4 regions of the Clostridium sp. CM027 genome follow, and region 3 is predicted to be linked to each of the others. Evidence: riboswitches for the same ligand, from Rfam matches in the RefSeq annotation. Region 3 holds a riboswitch; each other region holds the start of a gene.
The links. Region 3 has a riboswitch for cobalamin ahead of KTC92_RS08665 (sirohydrochlorin cobaltochelatase). Riboswitches for the same ligand answer to the same signal wherever they lie in the genome.
Positions count from the first base shown of each region.

Region 1: linked by a shared signal. The riboswitch ahead of cobU (bifunctional adenosylcobinamide kinase/adenosylcobinamide-phosphate guanylyltransferase) and the one ahead of KTC92_RS08665 (sirohydrochlorin cobaltochelatase) in region 3 are both predicted to bind cobalamin.
Region 2: linked by a shared signal. The riboswitch ahead of KTC92_RS16620 (cobyric acid synthase) and the one ahead of KTC92_RS08665 (sirohydrochlorin cobaltochelatase) in region 3 are both predicted to bind cobalamin.
Region 4: linked by a shared signal. The riboswitch ahead of cbiQ (cobalt ECF transporter T component CbiQ) and the one ahead of KTC92_RS08665 (sirohydrochlorin cobaltochelatase) in region 3 are both predicted to bind cobalamin.

Region 1 covers NZ_CP077725.1:1,058,287-1,064,492, reverse strand. Annotated here, with positions in the region: gene KTC92_RS05145 (FG-GAP-like repeat-containing protein) at 56-772, shown strand; gene msrB (peptide-methionine (R)-S-oxide reductase MsrB) at 819-1,274, opposite strand; gene KTC92_RS05135 (penicillin-binding transpeptidase domain-containing protein) at 1,521-3,584, shown strand; partial or broken gene KTC92_RS18630 (hypothetical protein) at 3,640-3,702, shown strand; cobalamin riboswitch at 3,662-3,843, shown strand; gene cobU (bifunctional adenosylcobinamide kinase/adenosylcobinamide-phosphate guanylyltransferase) at 4,005-4,565, shown strand; gene KTC92_RS05125 (ABC transporter substrate-binding protein) at 4,600-5,547, shown strand; gene KTC92_RS05120 (iron ABC transporter permease) at 5,564-6,206, shown strand, end outside.
Region 2 covers NZ_CP077725.1:3,485,032-3,491,237, forward strand. Annotated here, with positions in the region: gene KTC92_RS16595 (PhoH family protein) at 1-313, shown strand, start outside; gene KTC92_RS16600 (phosphodiester glycosidase family protein) at 476-1,486, shown strand; gene KTC92_RS16605 (hypothetical protein) at 1,533-2,579, shown strand; gene KTC92_RS16610 (site-2 protease family protein) at 2,871-3,488, shown strand; gene trmB (tRNA (guanosine(46)-N7)-methyltransferase TrmB) at 3,556-4,209, shown strand; cobalamin riboswitch at 4,439-4,615, shown strand; gene KTC92_RS16620 (cobyric acid synthase) at 4,750-6,206, shown strand, end outside.
Region 3 covers NZ_CP077725.1:1,813,618-1,819,823, reverse strand. Annotated here, with positions in the region: gene cobS (adenosylcobinamide-GDP ribazoletransferase) at 1-417, shown strand, start outside; gene KTC92_RS08670 (transposase) at 740-1,651, opposite strand; cobalamin riboswitch at 1,864-2,048, shown strand; gene KTC92_RS08665 (sirohydrochlorin cobaltochelatase) at 2,193-3,026, shown strand; gene KTC92_RS08660 (histidinol-phosphate transaminase) at 3,096-4,214, shown strand; gene KTC92_RS08655 (cobyrinate a,c-diamide synthase) at 4,256-5,581, shown strand; gene KTC92_RS08650 (precorrin-8X methylmutase) at 5,659-6,206, shown strand, end outside.
Region 4 covers NZ_CP077725.1:2,095,792-2,101,997, reverse strand. Annotated here, with positions in the region: gene KTC92_RS09975 (nitrite/sulfite reductase) at 1-351, shown strand, start outside; gene KTC92_RS09970 (CidA/LrgA family protein) at 810-1,163, shown strand; gene KTC92_RS09965 (LrgB family protein) at 1,156-1,854, shown strand; gene KTC92_RS09960 (hypothetical protein) at 1,944-2,507, shown strand; gene sigG (RNA polymerase sporulation sigma factor SigG) at 2,684-3,457, shown strand; cobalamin riboswitch at 3,627-3,801, shown strand; gene cbiQ (cobalt ECF transporter T component CbiQ) at 4,178-5,026, shown strand; gene KTC92_RS09945 (energy-coupling factor ABC transporter ATP-binding protein) at 5,039-5,866, shown strand; gene KTC92_RS09940 (energy-coupling factor ABC transporter permease) at 5,930-6,206, shown strand, end outside.

The DNA.
Region 1 (6,206 bases), 760 kb from region 3:
TTTATTGCTTGGCTCATAAGATATTTTATAAATCTTATAATGCAAAGGAGCAGTTATGTATAATAGATATAATAGGATAAATCCGAGCATTGTTAGTTATGCAAGTGGAGATGTAAATGGTGATGGAATAACAGATGCTGTGTACTTAACAGGTATAAAGACACCAGATAGTCCATATACTCAAAATATCGTCCTTGTAATTCAAGATGGAATAACAGGTGATTTTGCTAGTATACCACTTAGTGAAAATACAGGATACAATCCTACACTATTTTTGGGGGATTTTACTGGAGATGGTGTAGATGATATTTTAATAAGTATTGCAACAGGTGGTAGTGGTGGAATAATGTACTATTACATTTACTCGTTTATTAACAATGAAGCAAAATTACTATTTGACTTTAATGTATATAATGAGCAATACAAATACGATGTTACTTATAAAGACAATTACAAGGTTGAAGTTATCAGTAAGAAAAATAACCAAAAATACATTATAGATATATCCAACAAGGACGCCGATTATTTAAATGAAATATACGACGAAAACGGAAAGCTAAAGAATCCAATCAACGGATTCGTTGATCCTATAAGCGGCTTATATCCTGTGGATTTTGATTCAGATAAAGTATATGAGCTATTGGGTTATCAAAAAATAGCTGGAAGATACCATGCAGACTCCTTAGGATATGTTTTAAATACTTTAAAATGGAAAGATAAGATATTTGCTTTGGATAATCAGCAAGTAGCTATTAATGGATTACAAGTATAGGTATACTTGTAACGACAGTTTTGGAGGAGAGCGAGAAACGCTCTCCTTATTTATTGAATAATTCTAAGTAATCTCCATATCCTTCATCGCAGAGCTTATGAATTGGTATAAACTTTAGTGAAGCACTATTTATGCAATATCTTAATCCACCCTGGGAAATCGGACCATCGTTGAATAAATGTCCTAAATGACTGTCACCATATTTGCTCCTTACTTCTGTTCTCATCATACCATGGGTTGCATCCTTATTTTCTTTAACGTTAGCATCCTCAACAGGCTTTGTAAAACTAGGCCACCCACAACCTGAATCAAATTTATCAAGAGATGTAAATAAGGGCTCTCCACTATTAATATCTACATAAATGCCTTCTTCTTTATTATTCCAAAATTCATTTTCAAAAGATTTTTCTGTGCTGCTTTCCTGACTTACTTCAAACTGAATTGGAGTTAAGATCTTCTTTAGTTCTTCTTTACTTTTTTTAGTATAAACTTTATTATCCATAATAATGCCTCCTTAATAATGAGTATAATATTTATTGCACCAATTAATAGTTATTATATACTAAATACATTATAAGCAACAGGGGTAAAGATGTGTTGAAAATAGTATCCTGAGGGTATTAATTCTCTAGTTAATATAATTTATTTTATAATATATTTGTTTAATATGCAAAAAAATAAACTTTTAAAAATCATACTATTTAATTATACGGTTCAAGTGTTATAATAAGTAAGGGGTGGTAAAAAAATGTCGAAAAAAAACTTAAAAGTAGTACTTTTTACAACGATAGGGATTATATTAATAGTAATGGCAGTATTTATGTTTAATTTTTTTACAAAAGTGGATAGTGCAACAAAAACATTTGATACATATAAGAACAAGTGGGTAAAGCAGGATTTCAAAACAATGTATAGCATGCTTTCAGTTAAAACTAAGGAAACAATAACTGAAAAGGAATTTGTAGACAAATACAATGCTATTTATAGTGGAATAGAGGCTAAAAGTATATCTATTAATGTGGAGAATGAAGATAAAATTAAGGAAGGAAATAAAAAAGCTATAAATATACCATTTTCTATAGTTATGGATACTGCAGCAGGGCAATTAAAAATGCCAGGCTACCAGGCTACTATGGTGAAGGAAGAAGTTAACAATAAAAAGCAGTGGACATTAGTTTGGAATGAGAAAATGATATTTCCTAGTATGGAAGCGGGAGATAAGGTTAGGGTAGAGCCAGAAGTGGCTATACGTGGAGAAATTTATGATAGGAGTAAAAAACCACTTGCAATAAATGATTTAATTGTTACGATTGGAATAAAACCCATTACATTTATTAAAAATAAGGATGCTAATATATCGCAGATGGCTAAGATACTAGATATTGATGCTTCGGTTATAGAAAATAAACTAAAGGATAATGAAAATTCTGATCAATTTATACCGATTATTAACATATTGCGTAGTGAAAAAGTAAAAATAGATGGAGTTATGAAGCTTGATGGGGTAATCCCGAACAAGACTAAAGGTAGAGTATATCCAGGTGGGGAAGCTTTGGGGTCGCTTATAGGATACATAAAGCCGATAACTGCTGAGGAACTACAAAAGAATTCTAGTAAAGGGTATAACTCATTTAGTTTAATAGGAAAGGCAGGTCTTGAACAGGTTTATGAGGACAAGCTTAAGGGTGAAAATGGGGCAACAATATATATATCAAAACAAAATAATAACAATAAGGTTGTAATTCTTAAAAAAGAATCAAAAGCAGGTGAAAATATAACATTATCAGTAGATAGTGAACTACAGAAGAAAATATATGAAGGGATGAATAAAGAGCCGGGAGCCAGTGCAGCAATAAATCCAAAAACTGGAGAGGTATTGGCTTTAGTAAGCTCGCCGTCATATGATACAAATGCAATTACTACTTATGTTTCTAATACCCAAAAGGCAGAATGGGAAAAAGCAGGGGATCCATTTAATAATAGATTTAAGGCTGTATATTCTCCAGGGTCTACATTTAAACTGATAACGGCTGCAGTTGGGTTAGAGCAAGGGAAGATAAAACCTAGTGAACTTATTAACATACCGGGAAACGAATGGCAACCGGATAAATCATGGGGACTCAATAAGGTTACTAGGGTTGGTGAACCGAGAGAGTCAGTGAATTTACAGGATGCATTTGTATACTCTGATAACATATATTTCGCAAAGGCAGCTCTTAATATAGGTAAAGAGGAATTTATAAAAGGATGCAACAATTTTGGAATAGGTCAAAAGCTTCCAATAAATTATCCAATAGCAAATTCACAAGTAGCCAATGGTAACAACATTAAGAATGATGTAGCATTAGCAGATACTGGTTATGGTCAAGGGGAGGTCCTTATGAGCCCACTTCACCTTGCACTATCGTATAGCGCAGTTGTTAACGATGGAAATATTATGTCTCCAACTTTAGAAAGTTTGAATGAAAAGGTAAAGGCTAAGGTATGGAAAGCTAATGCAATTTCCGCGGATAATATAAAATTTGTAAAAGATGGTCTCACTGGAGTTATCGATAACCCAAATGGTACAGGTCATGCGGCAAGAGTTGATGGGCAAGCTCTCGCGGGTAAAACTGGAACAGCGGAACTTAAGAAAGATGACAAGGATAAAGCTGCAGAAGAAAATGGATGGTTTATATGTATGGATACAGTTAATCCTAAAATAGTAGTATCAATGTTAATGGAAAACGTTAAAGAGAAAGGTGGAAGTCACCATGTGGTACCTATTGTAAAAGGAGTAATGGAATATTACTTAAATAAAACACTGAAATAGCGTTAGAAAGTAGGTAGAATGATTTACATTGCTTTAATATTTTTTTGATGTTACAATAAAAATAGTCAACTTAATAAAAATTAAATATTGTTTTAGGTGCCCTGTAACAGGGGTTAAAAGGGAAAGTGATTATAAAACCACTGCAGCCCACCGCTACTGTATTAGAGGATGAAATCCAAAGAACCATTGGGAAACTGAGAAGGTTGGAGAGTAAGATGATGCTAAAGCCAGTAAACCTGCCTATTGCTTGAAATTTTAGTCTTCGGAGGGAGGATGAAAAATGCGTGATTTAACAATAATATTGGGTTATCCAATATGTGAAAAATTTAATTGCATTATTCCACATCCTTGAGATGTGGTTTTTTTATTTTCTGATTTTTTTACATTAGAGTATATCATTAAAATAATAAGGAGCATACTATGAAAAAAATTATACTTATAACAGGTGGAGCAAGGAGTGGGAAAAGTACATATGCTGAGAAGCTAGCCAAAGAAGAGAAGGGCAACGTACTTTATATTGCAACTTCAATTCCGTTTGATGATGAAATGAAGGACAGAGTAAAAAAACATAAAGAAAGAAGACCAGCTAATTGGTATACCTTTGAAGGCTATAAGAATTTAAAACAGGTATTCTATAACGAAGAAATGCAGTTTGATACGATTTTATTAGATTGTATTACAATAATGACTACAAATCTTATGTTTGATGAAGCGGGGGATAAGTTCGATGATCTTAATAATCAAGCTATAAGCGCAATGGAAAAAGGGATTTTACAAGAGGTAGCAGTATTTCTTGACGAAGCAGAAAAAAACTTAAAAACAATAATTCTTGTAACTAACGAAATTGGCTCTGGAATTGTACCAGAATACAAGATGGCAAGGGTTTTTAGAGATATTGCGGGTAGAGTTAATCAGTATATTGCATCAAGGGCTCAGGAAGTTCACATGGTGGTTTGTGGTATCCCAATTAAAATTAAATAAGTAATTAAAAAATTAAAATTTATGGAGGCAACTTATGTTTAAAAGAAAAAGTATAATAAGTCTAGTTTTAGCTGTTTTTGTTTGTGTTGTATTTAGCGCGTGTGGCAGCAAAGGTGAGAATAAAGGGTCGCTTAATACTACTAAAAAGGAAACTAACGCTGTAGTATATCCGCTAAAGGTAGTTGACTCATATGATAGAACGGTTATCATTGAAAAAGAACCTAAAAGAATTATTACAATTGCACCAAATATAACAGAGGGAATATATGCACTTGGTAAAGGAAGCAGTGTAGTTGGTAGAAGTGATTACGATGATTACCCAGCTCAGGCCCTTAAGGTTACATCTGTTGGTGACTTATTGCAACCAAGTGTAGAGAAAATTGTTGAATTAAAACCTGATGTAGTTATTGTATCAGCTCTTTTTGATAAGGCTATTATTAAAAAATTAGAGGCTCTTAATATAAAGGTTGTAGCGCTTGGTGGTGAAGAAAATTTTAATGGTGTGTATGACACAATGTCAAAACTTGGTCAGGTTGTAAATGCTAGTGGGGAAGCCCAGACAATAGTATCAGATATGAAAAGGAAAGTTGCAGAAATAACTGATAAGGTTAAGGATGCTAAGAAGCCAACAGTGTACTATGTAGCAGGATTTGGCAAGAGTGGTGATTTTACAGCAGGAAAAGATACATTTATAGGTAGTATGATAGACATTGCTGGCGGAAAAAATGCTGCGGGCGACGTAGTTGGTTGGAACTACAGTGTAGAAAAGCTTGTAGAAAAGAATCCTGATGTGCTAATTTGTTCAAAGCTCTATGATTCAAAAAAAGGTATAAAAGCTACCAATGGTTACAAAGATTTGAATGCAGTTAAGAACGGCAAATTATTGGAGATTGATGAAAACATTATTGTTAGGCAGGGACCGAGACTTGCAGAAGGACTTGAAGCAATTGCTAAATTAGTTCATCCTGAACTTTTTAAATAAAAGGGGTTAAATAACCATGACGTTTATAGAAAATAAGAGTTATTATCGACGAGTTTTTGCAGTAGGGGTATTTTTACTCCTAATTGTAATGATTGTAGCAACAAATTTTGGGGTAGCAGATATTTCTTTAAAACAGACAGCCCTAATTATTATAAGCAAAATTCCAATATTAAATAACAGTGTATCCTTAGATGGAATTAATCCTACATCTGCAATCATATTGGTAAAGTTAAGACTTCCTAGAATCATTTTATCCTGTTTAGTAGGAGCAGCACTTTCAGTGGTTGGTACCTCTTTTCAGGGTATTTTCAAAAATCCAATGGCAGATCCATTTATTCTCGGAGTTTCATCAGGGGCTGCACTTGGGGCCACTATAACCATGGTTTTTCTTAATGAAATCAATTTTTTAGGGATGAGCATGGTGGCATTCAATGCTTTTGTAGGTGCTATAATAACTACTTTTCTGGTTTATAATATTGCGAGAGTCGGTACTAAAGTTCCAGTTACCACACTTTTACTATCGGGTGTTGCCATAAATTATTTATTATCATCCATTATTTCATTAATGATGACCTTTAATAGAGATAATATTGAAAAAATAGTTATGTGGACGATGGGAAGTTTTTCAACGGCTGGATATCACGAGGTAATTTTACTGT
Region 2 (6,206 bases), 1.7 Mb from region 3:
AATTATAACTACTGAAGCTGTTGCTTATCTTAGAGGAAGGTCCATAGTTAAAAATTGGGTAATTATAGATGAGGCACAAAATTTGTCGCCGAAACAAGTTAAAGCAATAATAACTAGAGTTGGAGAGGGAACTAAGTTGATTCTTATAGGTGACCCAGAACAAATAGATCATCCTTTTCTTGATTCAAGGTCAAATGGTTTGTGTTATGCCTCTGAAAAAATGAAGGGTAGTGACTTGTGTTATCAAGTAACTTTGAAATATGATGAATGCGAGAGGTCGCCCCTAGCATACGAAGGCTCTAAAAAATTATAAAAATTTAATTCTATAGAAGAGAGTATAAAAATTTATACTCTCTTTTGTATTAATTTATCATATGATATTTATATTCACAAAAATTACATTTAAAAGATGTGTTAAAATATATAGTTTTATTGTATAATATGATAGTACATAATAAAGAAAAGGATGGGAAAGATGAAAAAAATAGAAAAATGTGGGAAGAGAAAAAAAAGAAGTCAAAGCACGCTTGTTTTATTTTTTATAATATTTGAATTAACTTTTACAGCTATTACAGGCCCATTTATGATTTATTATGGTCCGTTTAAAAATGTAAAGACTACAGTGGTAGGCGCAGCAATGACCACTCTTACATTACAATGGCTAGCAACATCATTTTTATCCGATGAAAAAATAAAAGAAATTATGAAGGACCAAGTAGTGGAAACTATAGCTCAAAATAACTCGGATGGCGTAAATGTAGAAAATAAAGATGATAATAGTATTGAAAGATATGATATTAAAGGGACAAAATATAAAGGGCATGTGTTAGTAATCAGTGACGCGACTAGATTAAAAGTAGGGTATAGTAGTAAGCTCGGCGAAGAAGGGCAATTAACTAGTGATATTGCAAAAAATAATAATGCAATTGCAGCGGTTAATGCTGGCGCGTTTACAGATAAAGCTGGTGACAAAAAATGGACAGGAACGGGAGCGAATCCAACAGGAATTATAATGTCTAATGGTAAAGAAATTTTTAATGATATAAAAAATGAAAATGAAAAAACAGAGGTTGTAGCATTTACTAAATCGGGAAATTTATTAGTTGGAGCTCATTCAATTAAAGAGATGAAAGAGCTTGAAGTGATGGAAGCAGTATCTTTTGGTCCGGCACTTATAGTTAATGGACATAAAACTATAAATACGGGTGACGGACGTCAGGGGATAGCACCTAGAACAGCTATTGGACAAAGGAAAGATGGTGCAATAATATTATTAGTTATTGATGGTAGACAGATAGGTAGTTTAGGTGCTAATTTAAGAGAGGTGCAAGATATATTGTATGATTATGGGGCTTATAATGCTACTAATTTAGATGGAGGTTCTTCTTCTACATTGTTTTATGATGATGAAATTATAAACAATCCTAGCGATAGCTATGGAGAAAGATCTATACCTTCAATTATTTATGTGGAGAGTAGGCAATAAAGTGAAATTTGAGCATAGTACATTTTAAATTAAAGGAGAAGAAACTATGAGCTGGAAGAAAAGAATAAGTATATGGATAATATTTTCGTTATCCATGCAATGTTTAGGTTTATTTTATATAGATCATTATTTTTTAGCTACTGATTCAAAAATGGTTACGGAAAAAATTGTTGAAAATAAAAGCGATAAATTAAAAAATATTGATATTACATTGCCAGCAAACGTAGAAAATATATTAGCATCCTATGATGCTAAACATTTATGCTATTATGAGAATGAAGAATTAAAAATTGCTAACTGTAAGGATGGAAGGGTTAAAAATATAGAGGCTGAAGATGGAAGCAAAATTTCTTTTTATAAATGGCTTCCAGATAGAAATAGAATGCTTTTAGTAGAAAAAAGTGATGATGAGTCTAGCAATTTAGTATTGTATTCTTATGACGTAGCAAAAGGTGAAAAAGTAAAGATAGGAAAATTAGCATATACTGGTACAAATGATGAAGTAGAAGATATTCAAGTATCAATTTTAACAGGTGTTACTTATATACAGGTTTTAAATGAAGGTGGTAGCAGTAGTATATATAGAATTGACAGAGACTATAGAAGTGACAAAGAGGAAGAGATTACAAAAATTGATACAATACCAAAGAGTGTGAGTAATATGGCATTAGCGCGCCATGAAGATAATTTGGTATACGAGGGATTAGTCTATAATAAAATGTATTCTACCACCCTTGAGGAACCTATAAATATTAAAGGTGTAGAAAAACTTACTTTAATTGGCACTGATGATGATGACAATGTGTATCTTGGAGAATTAAAAGATAATTTGGTAAGCAAAATTTATTATGGGAAAACATTAGAAAATACTGAAAATTGGAAAGTGATTGATTTACAAAAACCTTCTAAAAAAAATGATCTATTTGTTACATCTCTTGGTAAGGTCTATCAAAATGATGTAATGAAAGCTGTAATAAAAGATGTTAGTTCTGGAACTGAAACTAGCTATAAAGGAAAATTATTGCAATTGTATACTAAGGGAATAGTATCATTGGTTAATGATAAAGAAGTATCTTTTGTTCTTTTTAAGTAGTCGATACTATGATGTTTATTTAAGACCTTATCTTTTTAAGATAAGGTTTTTTCTATAATCTGAAAATATAAGTTAATTCATAAGGATATAGTTGTGGGAATATATTATTTTATTTTAAGAATATTCAATTCAAAATAACAATAAACTTTGTTATAATAGGATAGTAGACATCTTAAAAAATAACAAGTCAAAGATGCATTAACAAGGTGAGTAGCGATTAACATTGCCTACCATGTAGGAGTATAAGGAGGAATAAATTTGGATACACAACAAATATTAAATAAGATTTTGATGATACCCGCAATTTTATTAGCATTTACTTTTCATGAGTATGCGCATGCTATCGTAGCAGATAGGTTAGGAGACAAAACTCCACGATTTCAAGGGAGACTTACGCTGAATCCAATCGCACATATAGATCCAATGGGATTTCTTATGATTATATTAGTAGGGTTTGGTTGGGCAAAGCCTGTTCAGACAAATCCTAGTGCATTTAAAAATTATTATAAGGATGATTTGAAAGTTTCAGTTGCAGGCCCAATTGCTAATCTAATTCTAGGGTTTGTATTTGCAATTCTTACTGTGTTATTTTCGAAATTTCCACCAATTCATGGTGGATTATATACTATTATTAGCCAAATTTTAATAATTACAGGGTACCTAAATTGTATTTTGTTTTTTCTTAATTTAGTGCCAATACCGGGATTTGATGGATCTCATATAGTTAGGGATTTGTTCCCAAAGTTTTTTTACAATTTACCAGATACAATTTATAGGTATCAATTCTTAATATTTATGGTGTTAATATTGCCTATATTACCTGGTGGACAATCAGTTTTTACTTATATCGTGCAAGCGCCAGGGTTATGGTTATTTAAACAATTTTTAAATATTGCAGGGATGTTTTAATATTAATATAAAGCTAAGAAAATCATATAGTGATTTTTTATTATTTAGAATGTAAGGAGAAAAATATATGCGCTTAAGAAAAAAATATTGGGCTAGGCCAGAGCTGGAAACTAGTCATATTGTAATAACTGACCAATATGATCACAAAGGAAAATGGAATGAAGAGTTTAAAAATAACAATGCAATTCATCTAGAACTAGGTTGCGGTAAAGGTAGATTTATATCAGAAAAGTCCAGGAGAGATCTCGATATCAATTTTGTAGGCATTGATTTAAAAGATGAGGTTCTGGTATTTGCCCTTAGAAAAGTTATAGAAGTAAGAGAAGTTGAAGGGGAACAAGACATAAATGTACGTCTTATGCCAATGAACATTATGCTTATTGATGATGTGTTTGCAAAAGATGAGATAAGCAGAATTTATATAAATTTTTGTAATCCTTGGCCAAAAGACAGACATAATAAAAGAAGATTAACTCATACTAAGTTCTTGACGAGCTATAAGAAATTCTTAAAACCGGGATCTGAAGTTTGGTTCAAAACAGATGATACAGAGTTATTCGAAGAATCGGTAGATTATTTCAAAGAGTGTGGGTTTGAAATATTATTTTCAACCTATGATTTGCATAAGAGTGATTTTAAAGATAACGTAGTTACAGAATATGAAGCTAAATTCACAGAAATAGGCAAACAAGCTATGTTTCTACAGGCAAAATTAATTTAGCGAATTAATGCATCTCCTGTGGAACTGTTGCAGCTTCGCAGGAGATAACTTATAACCATATGAGACTTAAGCATTTTAGATTCTTATTTATTGACAGGATTAACATAATGCTATAAACTTAATTACATAGAAATGTATTAAATTGAAAATTTTAAAAATGAAAATTATGAATTATATTAGTTAAAAATGAATAGATTTGTTTAGGTGCCTATTATTAATCAGCCACTAAAGTGGATGCAGCTACTTTAGTATATGATTAGTAAGGTGAAAAGGGAATGTGGTGTAATTCCACAGCAGCCCCCGCTACTGTAATTGAGAGAAAATCTTTTATAACTACCTGAAAGGGAAAGTGATAAGAGAAAGTGTATCAAGAGCCAGGAGACCTGCCTAAATTAGTAATATTAAGCTTTCGGCGGGAAAGAACTGTAGAATTCAAGTTAGTGCAATGAAAAATTTGTACATAACAGCAGGTGCGCAAGCTTGCTGTTTTTTTGTTGTGTGCCAAATAAGAATACAAGCAGGAAGAAAGGAGAAATAGTAATGGCTAAAGTAATGGTTCAAGGAACCGCTTCATCAGTAGGAAAAAGCATATTAGTAACAGCACTTTGCAGAATTTTTGTGCAAGATGGGTTTTCAGTATGTCCTTTTAAGTCACAGAATATGTCATTGAATTCTTATATTACATTGGATGGAAAAGAAATGGGACGTGCGCAGGTGCTTCAAGCCTATGCGGCAGGATTGGAGCCAGAGGTATATATGAATCCGATTTTATTAAAACCTACCTCGGATAAAAAGTGCCAAATTATCGTTAATGGAAAGGTTTTTGGGAATAGTACAGCTATGGAATATCATAATATGAAATTGGAATTCAAAGACATGTTAAAAAAGCAGTTTGAAGAATTAGAGAAGAAGTTTGATATTATAGTAATGGAAGGAGCAGGTAGCCCAGCAGAAATTAATTTAAGAGATAGAGATATAGTGAATATGGGAATGGCGGAACTTATAGATGCACCTGTGATACTCGCAGGAGATATAGATAAGGGTGGAGTATTTGCGTCACTAGCAGGGACTTTGCTTTTGCTTAATGAGGCCGAGAAAAAAAGAGTTAAAGCCACTATTATTAATAAGTTTAGAGGAGATTTAGAAATCTTAAAGCCAGGACTTACAATGCTTGAGGATATTATACATATTCCATGTGCAGGAGTAGTTCCTTATTTTAGATTGGAACTCGAAGATGAAGATGGTGCAGTAGAATTTAACAAAAAAATTACTGCACCTATTGATATTGCTGTAATAAAGCTTCCACATATATCGAATTTTACGGATTTAGACGCATTAAAGGCTGAAGAAGATGTATCAGTTAGATTTGTTACAACTAAAGGAGAATTGGGCACACCAGACCTCCTTATCATACCGGGAACAAAAAATACTATTGATGATTTAATTTCTTTAAGAAATTCGGGACTTGCAGAAGCGGTTCAGCAATATAGTGTACAAGGTAACGTATTAGGCATTTGTGGAGGCTATCAAATGTTAGGAAATAGCTTAAGTGACCCTAATGGCTTAGAGGGAAATTCAAAAGAAACAGAGGGTATGAAGCTTTTAGACGTAGACACAATATTTGAAGATGAGAAAATAACTACAAGAGTAAAGGCTCGTAGCATTAACATTAGGGATACTAGTATAGAAACTTATGGTTACGAAATACATATGGGAATTTGTAAATATGGTCATAATGCAAAACCACTTTTTGAAATCTATGATAAGAATGGTTCTGATACGTCATCCTTCGATGGAGCAATAAATGCAGGTGGAAATGTTATGGGTACATATATTCATGGAGTTTTTGATGGAGTAGAGTTTAGAGAACATATGATTAATACTTTAAGGGTAAAAAAAGCTATGGAACCTAAAAAATCTAAGGTTTATGAAAATCTAAGAGAAAAAGAATTAGACAAGCTAGCAGATATAGTTAGAGATAATGTAGATATGGATTC
Region 3 (6,206 bases):
ACTTATGCAACTATTGCTATAGTATTTGATATGTTAGCACGATATGCAGCGGTCTGCACTATCATAGGAAAGAATTTACCACTCATATTAATTGCAACGCCAATAATTGCAAGATTTACCGTTGTTTTTATATCTTTTATTGGTAAGAATGCTAAAGAAACAGGCTCGGGTAATATATTTATTGGAAATATTGACATCAAAAGGGTGGTAATTTCAGGTATTATAACTATTGTATTTGGAACCTTATTAATAGGATTTAACAAAAGTGTTATATTGATACTATCAGCGTTACTTTTAAGTTTCCTATTTAATAAGTTTTGCGAGAGTAAAATTACGGGACTTACGGGAGATAGCTTAGGAGCTAATAATGAATTAGTTGAAATTCTAACTATGATCTTATTTATAGCAATAAGTTAAGGTAAGATAATGGGGACGGTTAACAATTATTTATATTATAATTGGGTGCAAGTTGTTTATGGAAACTTGTACCTTTTTATCGTTGAATTAATTTATTGAACACTAATTTTAATTATTTTTATATTATACATAAGTAAAATGTATATTTTTGATACTTGTCCATGTTTATTAAATGCATATATCCATCTGTTATTCTAATTTTTTTTATTTAATATAACAGATTTAATAAATAGGTAGGTTAAAGTAAATAATTAGAATGAATTTTAATGATTGTCATTAAGTTATTAATCATAATATTGAAGATTATATTAATAAATTATTACTAAGCATAACGTTTAATAAAATCCATGATAATATTCTCATATTTATCTTCTGTTCCAATTAATTCGATGCCAATAGTGCTTAATTTTGATACTCTAGCCTGTGTAATGTTTCCAAGAGTGCTGGATATATCGCTAGATTTAAAATTACAGAGGCTCCTCATTAGAACAACGGTTAAGGCTTTTGCCCGTACAAGCTTTCTGCTGTACTTCATATAAAGATGAGTCTTTGATACATTCATCTTTGACGCTATATATTCTATTATATCTTCTGGCTTAAAGTTCCTTACAAGTATTTTTCGTTCACATTTATACTCTGATTTTTCATCTTTAAATTCTATTTCTTGTTTTAATTTTTCTCCATTACAGCGAAAGACAAGATTATAGTAATTCTTTCTTGCATTTTTTAGGTTATTACCAAAAGAGCTCATAATAAATCCATAATCAACTAATTTAAAAGAATCATGTCTTTTTCCTAAAAATATGGCTAGACTAGAAAAAGCATATTTTTCAGGACAATTTTTATATTCATCTATATCCGTAGGATTATTGTGTATATATAGAGATAAAGTCTTCAAATATCGTTCATTATTAACTATTTTACTCTTAAATCTATCTTTAAAAAGATGTCCTTCCCTTTTATATTTTTTATTAAAGTACATTGCATAAGAAAAATTTATTCCATGCATTGCCTTTGATATATCAGTGCCATTAGCATCAATCATTAAATGAGAATGGTTATCCATAAGACAGTAACCGTAGATTTTAAAATTATAGAGATATTTATACTTTTTTACAAGTGATAAATACTTGTTCTTATCCTCATCATCCTTGAATAAATTTATTTCGCTGATACTTTTGCACATAATATGAAATATCGAGTCATCTGTTTTTTCTCTTGCCTTTCTTGGCATTAAAATCACCCTTCCTCATAGATTTTTATTTGAATTATTGCCTATGAATCGGGATGATATTCATAATCTTAAGCTAATATATATATAAATAATTTAAATAGTTGTTAACCGTCCCTAACTATTTTTCTGAATCATTTTTTTGCCTATTAAACTAAGGAGACACTCTAAATATTGACAGTACGGCTTAAATATAATAAACTAGAATTAATAGAGAATTGAATATGATTTTAGGTGCCTTGAAATAGGTGAAAAGGGAATGCGGTTTAAATCCGCAGCAGCCCCCGCTACTGTAATTGATGAAAAACTTTTAAATGCTACTTCGTAAATTAAAAATGAGGAAGGATAATTAAAGGAAGAATCAAAAGCCAGGAGACCTGCCTAAATGATGTTAACAAGCTTTCGGAGGGAAAGAACTATTTAATTATGGATTAATTAAAAAGTAGTCGCTATCGTATGCGTACTATTTTTTTTGTTTTAAAAAGCATTATATGTAAATGTTATGATAGATTTCGGAAAATATTTAGCAAGGTGGATGATCGAAATGAAGAAGGCAATTTTAATTGTAAGTTTTGGAACAACACATGAAGATGCAAGAAAAGTAACTATCGATGCAATAGAAGATAAAATAAGACATACTTTTGAAGATTATGATATAAGAAGAGCATTTACTTCACATATTATTCTTAGAGTACTTAAGAATAGGGATAATATTCATGTAGATACTCCAGAAGAAGCTTTGGAAAAGTTAAAAAGCGAAGGATATAATGAGGTAATTGTTCAGCCTTTGCATGTTATTCCTGGAGTAGAATTTGATTATATAAATAATGTAGTTAATAGATACAAAGAATGTAAAGCATTTAAAAATATCTTAATAGGAAGACCTCTTTTATGTTTTAAGGGTGAAGAAGCAGGCGTGCCAGATGATTACTCAATAATGGTGGATGCTCTATCAAAGCAATTGCAACCAATGGATACAGTAATTTTGATGGGGCATGGTACAAACCATATTGCAAATGCAGTATATTGCTGTTTTGAAAGCGTTTTAAGGGATAGAGGTTTTAACAATGTCCATGTAGCAACCGTGGAAGGGTATCCAACTTTGGAAAGAGTAATACCTAATGTTACGACTCAGAGTATTAGCGAAGTCACTTTAATGCCACTACTGCTCGTAGCAGGAGACCATGCCAAGAATGACATGGCGGGAGATGCAGAGGACTCCTGGAAGAGTATTTTAGAGGCAAAAGGGTTTAAAGTTAAAATATATCTGCATGGGTTAGGGGAAAATAGTGACGTTCAAGACATTTATATACAGCACATTAATGATGTAATTAATGAAAAGTTTAAGAATGTAGGGAAAACACATAAGGGAAATTAAAATTCTGCGTAAGTTATAAGTAACAAAAGTACGGTAGATGTGAGTTACAAGTAGAAAGGAAGGTATTCAATGATACATGGTGGAGATGTTTATACTAATGGATTACTTGAGGGGCGAGAATTAATAGATTACAGTTCTAATATTAATCCATTAGGGGTTCCTAAAAGTTTCACTGATAACATTAGTGAAGCCGTAGATGCTTTAACAAGATATCCAGATATTCAATATAGGGAGGTATTGAAAGAATTAAAAGAATACATTGATTGCCCAAAAGAATATTTTGTTTTAGGAAATGGGGCTGCAGAAATAATTGACTTAGTTATAGCTTGTCATAAAAATCTACTAATTGTGGTGCCATCTTTTGTAGAGTACGAAATTGATGCTAAAAAGTGGAATTGTAGTATAGAGTATTCTTATTTAAAAGAGAAGATTAATGAGAATACCTTATTAAAGCATGAATATGCTGAGCTTTCCTATGATTATGAGGATATTCTTAATAGATTACAGAGTGTAGAAGGTGTGGTTTTAGGTAATCCGAATAACCCCAATGGCAATATCATAAATAAGGCTGAGTTTCAAAAAATTCTTGAATATTGTGAATGTAACGACAAAGTCATAATAATAGATGAGGCTTTTATAGAATTTACTGGAGATTCACAGCACAGTTTCAGTGAAAAAGTTAAAACATACAAATGTTTATTTATAATAAGAGCATTAACCAAATTTTTTGCGATGCCTGGTATAAGGTTTGGGTATGGAATAAGTAGTAACGTAGACCTATTAAAAAAAGTTAAAGAAAAACAAAACCCCTGGAACATAAACTGTTTTGCAGAAATGGCTGCACGTCATGTGTTAAAAGATAACGTTTATATTGAAAAAAGCAAAGAGTGGATAAGAGCGGAAAGGCCTAGGTTTATAAGATCACTTGAAAATATTTCATTTATAGATAAAGTGTATTTAACCTATGGAAATTATGTATTATGCAAATTAAAAGGACTGGACTCAGAGGCACTTTATAAACTATGCCTAGCTCAAGGATTTGTTATAAGAAAAGCAGATAATTTTAGAGGACTAGATAAACAATATGTAAGGCTTGCTATTAAGGATAATGATAGGAATAGAAAATTGATTCAGTGTTTGAAAAACTTAGAATTGATAGTGAAAACATTGGGGACAGTTAACAACTAATTGCACATTAGGGGATAGTCCGCAAAAGGATGTGAATATAAATGAAGAGTATAGTCATAGCTTCAGATTCAAGTGGTGGTGGTAAGACCACAGTAACACTCGGAATTATGAAAGCGTTTAAAAATAGGGGATTTGAGATACAAGGGTATAAAGTAGGACCTGATTATATAGACTCAGCTTTTCATACAAAGATAACAGGTAAAGGTTCAAGAAATTTGGATTTGTATCTTATGGGAGAGGCGGGAGTTAAGGCTAGCTTTTCTAGAGGATGCGGAGAATTGGGTGTAGTCGAAGGTGTAATGGGTTTATATGATGGAAAAGGCATAAATACATCCTATTCTACGTATCACGTGTCAAAGGTTTTAGACTTGCCTATCATACTTGTATTGTCTCCAAAGGCTCAGGTAGCAACCCTCTGTGCAGAAATTAATGGAATAGTAAATTTTAAAGATGCGAATATAAAGGGCATAATACTAAATAATATAACAGAAAATTATTATAAGTTACTTAAGGCAGCAATTAAAGAAAACTGTAACTTGAAAGTGTTAGGCTATCTTCCAAAAGATGAACGATTAAGCTTAAAAAGTAGGCACTTAGGGCTAATTCAAAGCAGTGAAACAGAGGATTTAGATGAGAAAATTGAAATCTGTGCCAAGTTATTAGAAAAGCATTTGGATATGGATTTATTGTTAGAACAATTTAAAGAAAGTGAAAGGCATATAGATGATTTCCATGTGGAGAATAAGGGGAAAAGGATAGCTGTAGCCTATGACAAGGCCTTTAGTTTTTATTATAAAGAAAATTTAGAGCTTCTAGAGGAAATGGGACAAGTTATATATTTTAGTCCAATTAAAGATAAGAAGCTACCCAGTAATATTGGTTTTCTTTACATAGGTGGAGGGTACCCTGAGGTTTTTATAAAGGAGCTATCTGAAAATACATCAATGCTTGGCAGTATAAAAAAAGCTCTTGATAATGGGCTACACTGTTACGCCGAATGTGGAGGATTAATGTATCTTACTGAGGGAGAAAAACTGCAAGGCGAAGAAAAAATATCACATAATACTGTTGGCTTTTTTAAGGGGTATTACACCTTAACAAAAAAGCTTCAGAACTTTGGGTATGCAGAAATAAAGGTAGGGGTAGAAAATAATATTTTACCACAAAATATGAGTATAAACTGTCATGAGTTTCATAAATCTATTGTTAATTTATCTGAAGAAAAGGTATTTAAGCTTTCTAAAGAGGGTTATGATGGATATGAGAAAAATTGGCAATGCGGATATGTTAAAAAAAATACTATGGCAGCTTATGGACATGTGCATTTTTGGGGAAACTTACAATGGTTTAAGGAGATTTTCAAATAGATTAATTAGTTGCTAACCGTCCCTACCTATGAACACTTATTTAAATTATTTAAATTAAAAGAAAAGGAGATTAAAATATGGATTATATAAAGATTCCTATGGATATAGAAAAAAAAAGCTTCGAAATTATTGGAGAAGAAATGGGAGAACATAAATTTTCTGACAAAGAGCTTTCAATAATCAAAAGAGTAATACATACTACAGCAGATTTCGATTATAAAAACATAGTTTATATTAGGGATGGAGCTATTGATGAGGCTGTAGAGTTACTTAAAAATGGAGCTACCATTTATACTGATACAAAAATGGCACTGGCAGGTATAAACAAAAAAGCTCTTAAAGATTTAAATTGTAAGGCTTTATGCTATGTAAGTGATGAAAAAGTGGCAGAGATAGCAAAAGCGCGTCACATAACGCGGTCTATGGCAGCAGTTGAAAAAGCGGTAGATGATGGAGTAGAATTTTTCATATTTGGTAATGCACCTACAGCTTTGTTTAGATTAAAGGAACTAATCGAGGAAGGAAAGTGTAATGCTAAATTTATATTGGCAGCACCTATAGGTTTTGTTGGAGCAGCAGAATCTAAGAAAGAAATTGAAAAATTAGATCTGCCAATGATAACAGT
Region 4 (6,206 bases), 280 kb from region 3:
CTAAGTTATTTTAAAGAAAATAATTTAACAAAAGATATACTGCCTCATGTTCATATATCAGGATGCCCTAATTCTTGTTCTGTACACGAAATAGGAACAATTGGGTTTTGCGGTAAAAAGAAAAAGGTCCAAGATGAGCTTATAAATGTATTCGAATTACATTTTGGGGGAGAGATTGGGATAGGTAAAACAAAGCTAGGTAAATATTATGGCGATATTAAGGAAGCAGAAGTACCAAAATTTTTATTCGAACTTGCAAGTGCTGCAATTAATGATAAAAAAGATTTCACTAGTTGGACTGAGCAAAATGTATATGAACTTAATGAAATTATAAACAAATATATAGTATAAGTATACAGTATAAGTAAGTAAATGAGAGTGTTTGATATCAATTAGATTATGATTATCGTTTACCAAGCACTAGTCTTCTACGGATTGCTTTTGACCTCTAGTTAAAAAAATGGTATACCTAAGAAGATTAGTTGTTATAATTGTGAAATAAAGAACTAATTACTAGTAAACTATATTAATATAATTAGGGAGTGATAAATGTTGGTTACTGACAAACTGTTTTATAAAATTCAGCAAAACAATATAAAGTAAAGGTTATTAGAATTACCTTAAATGAAGAACAATTTCAAAAGGCTAATGATAGAATAAAATATCATTCTTCATCAGATATTGTTTGCTAAAGGTGTAAATAATGATTTGCCTTTGACAAGAGATTACATATATAAATAGGTAAGAATTTTATGCTTTAATAAGAAAATTACACAAATGACAACATTTTATAATAAGTAGGTGAAACAATGAAGTACTTAAGACAATTAATGATTATTTTGATTCCGTATATTATTGGAACTATATTGCAACTTATGTTTAAATTACCGATTCCGGGAGCGGTTATTGGACTTATTTTACTGTTTTTGGGGTTGCAAATAGGTATAGTTAAGGTTGAAATGATAGAAGAAGTTTGTGAGTTCCTTTTATCAAATATGTCTTTTTTCTTTATTCCTGCTGGAGTAGGTCTAATGACAGCATTTGGTGTGTTAAAAGGAAAATGGATACCATTTATCGTTATAGTTGTTCTTTCCACATGTTTAGTTTGGATTGTAACAGCACTCGTAGTTAAATTTTTAAGGAAAGGACGTTTATATGAATGATTTAATTACTTCACCAGTTTTTGGTGTAATAATATCCCTTATTGCTTATGAAATTGGGATTTACATAAAGAAGAAAGGCAGACTTTCAATTTTTAATCCACTTTTGATAGCCATTATTATATTAATATTTTTTTTGACAAAGCTACATATTAAATATGAAGACTACAATAACGGAGGTAAAATAATTTCATTTTTTTTATTTCCTGCCACAGTGGCATTAGCTTTGCCTATGTATAAGAAATTCTCTTTATTTAAAAAAAATGCTATACCAATACTTATAGGGATTTTGAGTGGTGCGATTTCTGGTATTGTATGTGTAGTATTCCTTTCGAAATTATTTGGAATTTCCGATGTACTTATTGAATCTTTAATACCTAAGTCTATAACAACACCTATAGGAATAGCATTGTCAAATCAGTTAGGGGGACTTTCCTCAATTACAGTTGTAGCTATAATAATGACAGGTGTTGTAGGCTCAATTGTCGGACCGTTTTTATATAAAATTTTAAAAGTTAATGATAAAGTTGCCTTAGGGATTGCTATGGGAGCATCTTCTCATGCGCTGGGAACAGCGAGGGCTATGGAAATAGGAGAAACTGAGGGAGCCATGAGTGGCATAACTATGGCTATTTCAGGAATTGTAGCTGTCCTTTTATATCCTCTTTTATGGAATATGTTTTTGCGCTTTTAGGATAATTTCTTGGAATACGCTACATTTTGGCTTCGATTAAATTAAGTTTATATATGTAGTTTATGTATTATTAAGGAGGTTTTTTCATTATGAAAAAAAATGAGATTAAAGGTCCGCTAAATAAATTAATTGATTCAATAGACAATTTATTATCTGATGAAAAGGAGCAAAAACTAAGGAGTAAATTGGGAAAAGAGGTAAGGAAATATATTTTTACAGATGAAATAGTTAAAAAACTTAATGAAAGCGATTTTTCAGGATTAGTTGAGCAGGAAGAAGAAATAGAGATGCTTTTTTCTATGATATTTCCTGTTTTCATTGAGAAAGATGATGTTTTCTTTAGGCTGTATAAGCATAAAATTGAAGTTGATTTATCAGATGAAATGAGTGATAGATATATTTACATATTTTCTGATGGGAGACTTATATCAGGTTTATTTGAATGTTTCAAGCTTTATGATGATGAATATATTTATGGAATAAAAAAAATAATAAATATTATTCCAAGGCTTAGAGAAACTGTAAAAGAGGAATTAGTAAACCTAGATAAAAGTGAAAAATTTAATAAACAAAAAATAGGTGATTTTAAGAATAGAGAAATAGTAGCTAAAAAGAATTTTAATGAATTAATAGATAGCTTAAATAAGGTTTAGTAATATGTAGGAATGTTATGGGCGGGATTAAAGAAATTGTGATGCAATTTTGATGAATCTATTATTAAGATTAAAATAAAAACACCCTTTCAGATGTTAAAGGTTGTCTGTAGTATAAAAAGCAAACCATAAGGACATAATTTAGAAGCAATTACTCTGAAGGGAATGATGACCTTATGGTATTCAATAAAGTAGAAATATGTGGTGTAGATACTTCAAAATTACCCGTACTAAAAGAAAAAGAAATGAAAGAGCTACTATTTAGGATACAAAATGGTGAGTATGAGTGTAGAGAAAAATTTATTAAAGGAAATTTAAGATTGGTTTTAAGTGTGATAAAGCACTTTAATAATCGAGGAGAAAACGTAGATGATTTATTTCAAGTAGGCTGTATTGGTTTAATGAAGTCCATTGATAATTTTGATCTAAGTCTAAATGTTAGATTTTCAACATATGCAGTTCCTATGATTATTGGGGAAATAAGAAGATATTTAAGAGATAATAACTCAATAAGAGTTAGTAGATCATTAAGGGATATTGCATATAAAGCATTACAAGTTAGGGACAGATTGGTGAATCAAGACAACAAAGAGCCTACTGTAGCTGAAATAGCAAAAGAATTAGAATTACCAAGGGAAGATGTAGTATTTGCTTTAGATGCTATACAAAATCCTGTATCTTTATTTGAACCAATTTATCACGCTGGTGGAGATGAAATTTATGTAATGGATCAAATAAGTGACACCAAAAATTTAGATGATAATTGGCTTGAAAATATATCGATTAAAGAGGCAATGAAAAAATTAAATGTTAGAGAAAAGTTAATCTTAAATTTAAGGTTCTTCGATGGAAGAACTCAAATGGAAGTAGCAGGTGAAATAGGAATATCCCAAGCACAAGTTTCTAGACTTGAAAAAACTGCATTAAAGCACATGAGAAAGTACGTATAGGGTCCCCTAGTGGGTCCCTTTTTTTACTGTAGCATTTATTTCAGAATATAGTATAATGTATTATTTTGTGAAAGTTTGAAAAATATTATCTTTTTACAATTAAAGTAGTTGATTTTTTGTAATAATAAGTCTACTATGTAATGAGTACATGTGTGAAAGAATTATAAAAATTAAATAATAGAATATAGGTTTAAATTAATTAAAAGGGAATCAGGTTAAAATCCTGAACTATCTCGTAGCTGTAATAGATGAATTTAAGTGCATTATGCCACTCGAAAACGGGGAAGGCGCGCTTAAATAATGATTCTTGAGTCAGAATACCTGCCCATATTTTCGCACTACAAACTCTACGAGTGATAGAGAGGGCTTTATAATGAAAATTTGTTTGTTGATTTTATATGATTAAGCATATTTTTGAATCGTTTCCTTCTAACACTTTAGTTAGAAGGATTTTTGTTTTGTAGACAGGCCTATACTACGAATTGTCAAAACGAGCCTATAACATGATTAGGCAGAATATCATCGTTTTCGCCGGGTGCTTCAATGCGATTATAGTTACATTATCTGGCCTTGCATTTTTAAATCAGATTGTAGGTGTAATTGTTTACTATGCTTCATCTATTTTTATTATTCTAAAATCTCCCAGAATGCTGCCATGGGGTGAAAATTCAAAGGAGATGTGAAATGGGAAAAATTATTATTTTATGTGCCATTTTTCTAATGGTGGGCTTTTTCTTCAAATGGAAAAAAGGGGATGGGACACATAATCATCACCATGGAACCGGACATAAACACGGCGAAGGGTTTTCAATTGATTTTTATGCTTATACTTCTAAAATCAGGCACTGGAATGCTACTTTTAAAGTATCTCTTTCTGTTTTGATATTGATTCTTTGTATTGTATTGGAAAACCCCTATGTATCTGTTGTGGTCATTATTGCAATGGCCTATCTGACCATTGTAAAAGGAGAGCTTCCAGTAAACGAATACTTGTCAATACTGGCGATTCCAATCATCTTTATCCTCCTTGGCACTTTTACAATTGCTATTGATTTTTCAAAGCAGCCGATGGGGCAGTATAACTTGTATCTTGGCTTCTGCTATGTGTTTACTTCTCAGGCAAAGCTTAAGGAAGTGGCATTTTTGATTCTGAAAGTTTTTGCAGCTATAAGTGCCCTACAAATGATGACACTGTCAACTCCATCCTCCGAGATTATATATGTGCTTCGAAAAGCACATGTTCCAAAGCTTATTGTAGAGCTGATGAACCTCATTTACCGTTATATTTTCATTTTAATGGATGTCTATACTAAAATGAAAAATTCCGCAGAATCTCGTCAGGGCTACTGTGATTTTAAGACTTCCTGCTATACATTTGGAAGCATTGCAAGCAATATGCTGGTTATTTCGCTTAAAAAGGCAAACGATTATTATGATGCCATGGAGGCCAGATGCTATGATGGGGATCTTATATTTTTGGAGGAAGATAAAAAGGTAGAGACAATACAGATTGCCTCTGCAGTAGTATTTATAATTTTTTTGATCCTGATATGGGGCGTTACAAGATAGAAAGGAGCTATTATGGGGAAATCAATATTAAAGGTCGAAGATCTATACTACGTCTACGGGAATGGAAAGTCTGCATTGGATGGTGTAAGCGTGGATATCTATGAAGGTGAGAAAATCGCTGTCATTGGTTCCAATGGATCGGGAAAATCTACATTTTTCTTGAATATAAACGGTGTATTTACACCTGAACAGGGAAAAATCATTTACCGGGGTACTGTCGTTAATAGAAAGAATTTAAAAGGACTTCGAAAAAATATCGGAATTGTATTTCAAGATGCGGACAATCAAATAATCGCATCTACAGTTAGGGCAGAAGTTGGATTCGGGCCGATGAATTTAAAGCTTCCAAAAGAGGAAGTACTAAAGCGAGTTGAGGAAGCACTGGCATACATGAACATATCAGATTTCAAGGATCGTCCGCCACACTATTTGAGTGGCGGTGAAAAGAAGCGCGTCACCATTGCGGGCATCATTGCTATGAAATCAGAAATCATTATCTTTGATGAACCGACTGCATCACTGGACCCTTTAAATGCACTGATACTAGAAGAAGTTTTGGCCAAGCTTGGTTCGGAGGGCAAGACAATGCTCATTTCCACCCATGATGTAGATTTCGCATACCGATGGGCGGAGCGAGTCCTTGTATTCTGCCAAGGGAAAATTATCGCAGATGGAACACCCTTAGAGATTTTTCAAAACACAGAAATTTTGAAACAGGCAAATCTAAAACAGCCAACCGTGATGGAGATATATGAATTGCTTGTAGAAAAACATCTGCTGGAAGATACTAGTGCCTATCCGAAAAGTATGCAAGAGTTCAAGGAAATGTTTGGAAAATAGTTGGATTTTCTAGGCGTTTTAGCTTAGATTAATATAAATTAAAAACAATAGAGGAGGAAAAAAATGAATCAGAAAGAAAAGAAAATTGTCTTTATTGCGATTGCTTTCGCATTAATTTTCGGGGTAGCCCCGGCAGCAAACGCAATGCACATCATGGAAGGATACCTTCCACCAAAATTCTGTATTATATGGGGTGTTATATGCGTTCCATTCTTAGTAGCAGGTTACTTATCAATTAAGAAAACATTAGCGAAGAATCGTAGATCCATCACTATTCTTGCTATGTCAGGCGCATTCATTTTTGTGCTTTCATCTTTAAAGATTCCGTCAGTAACAGGAA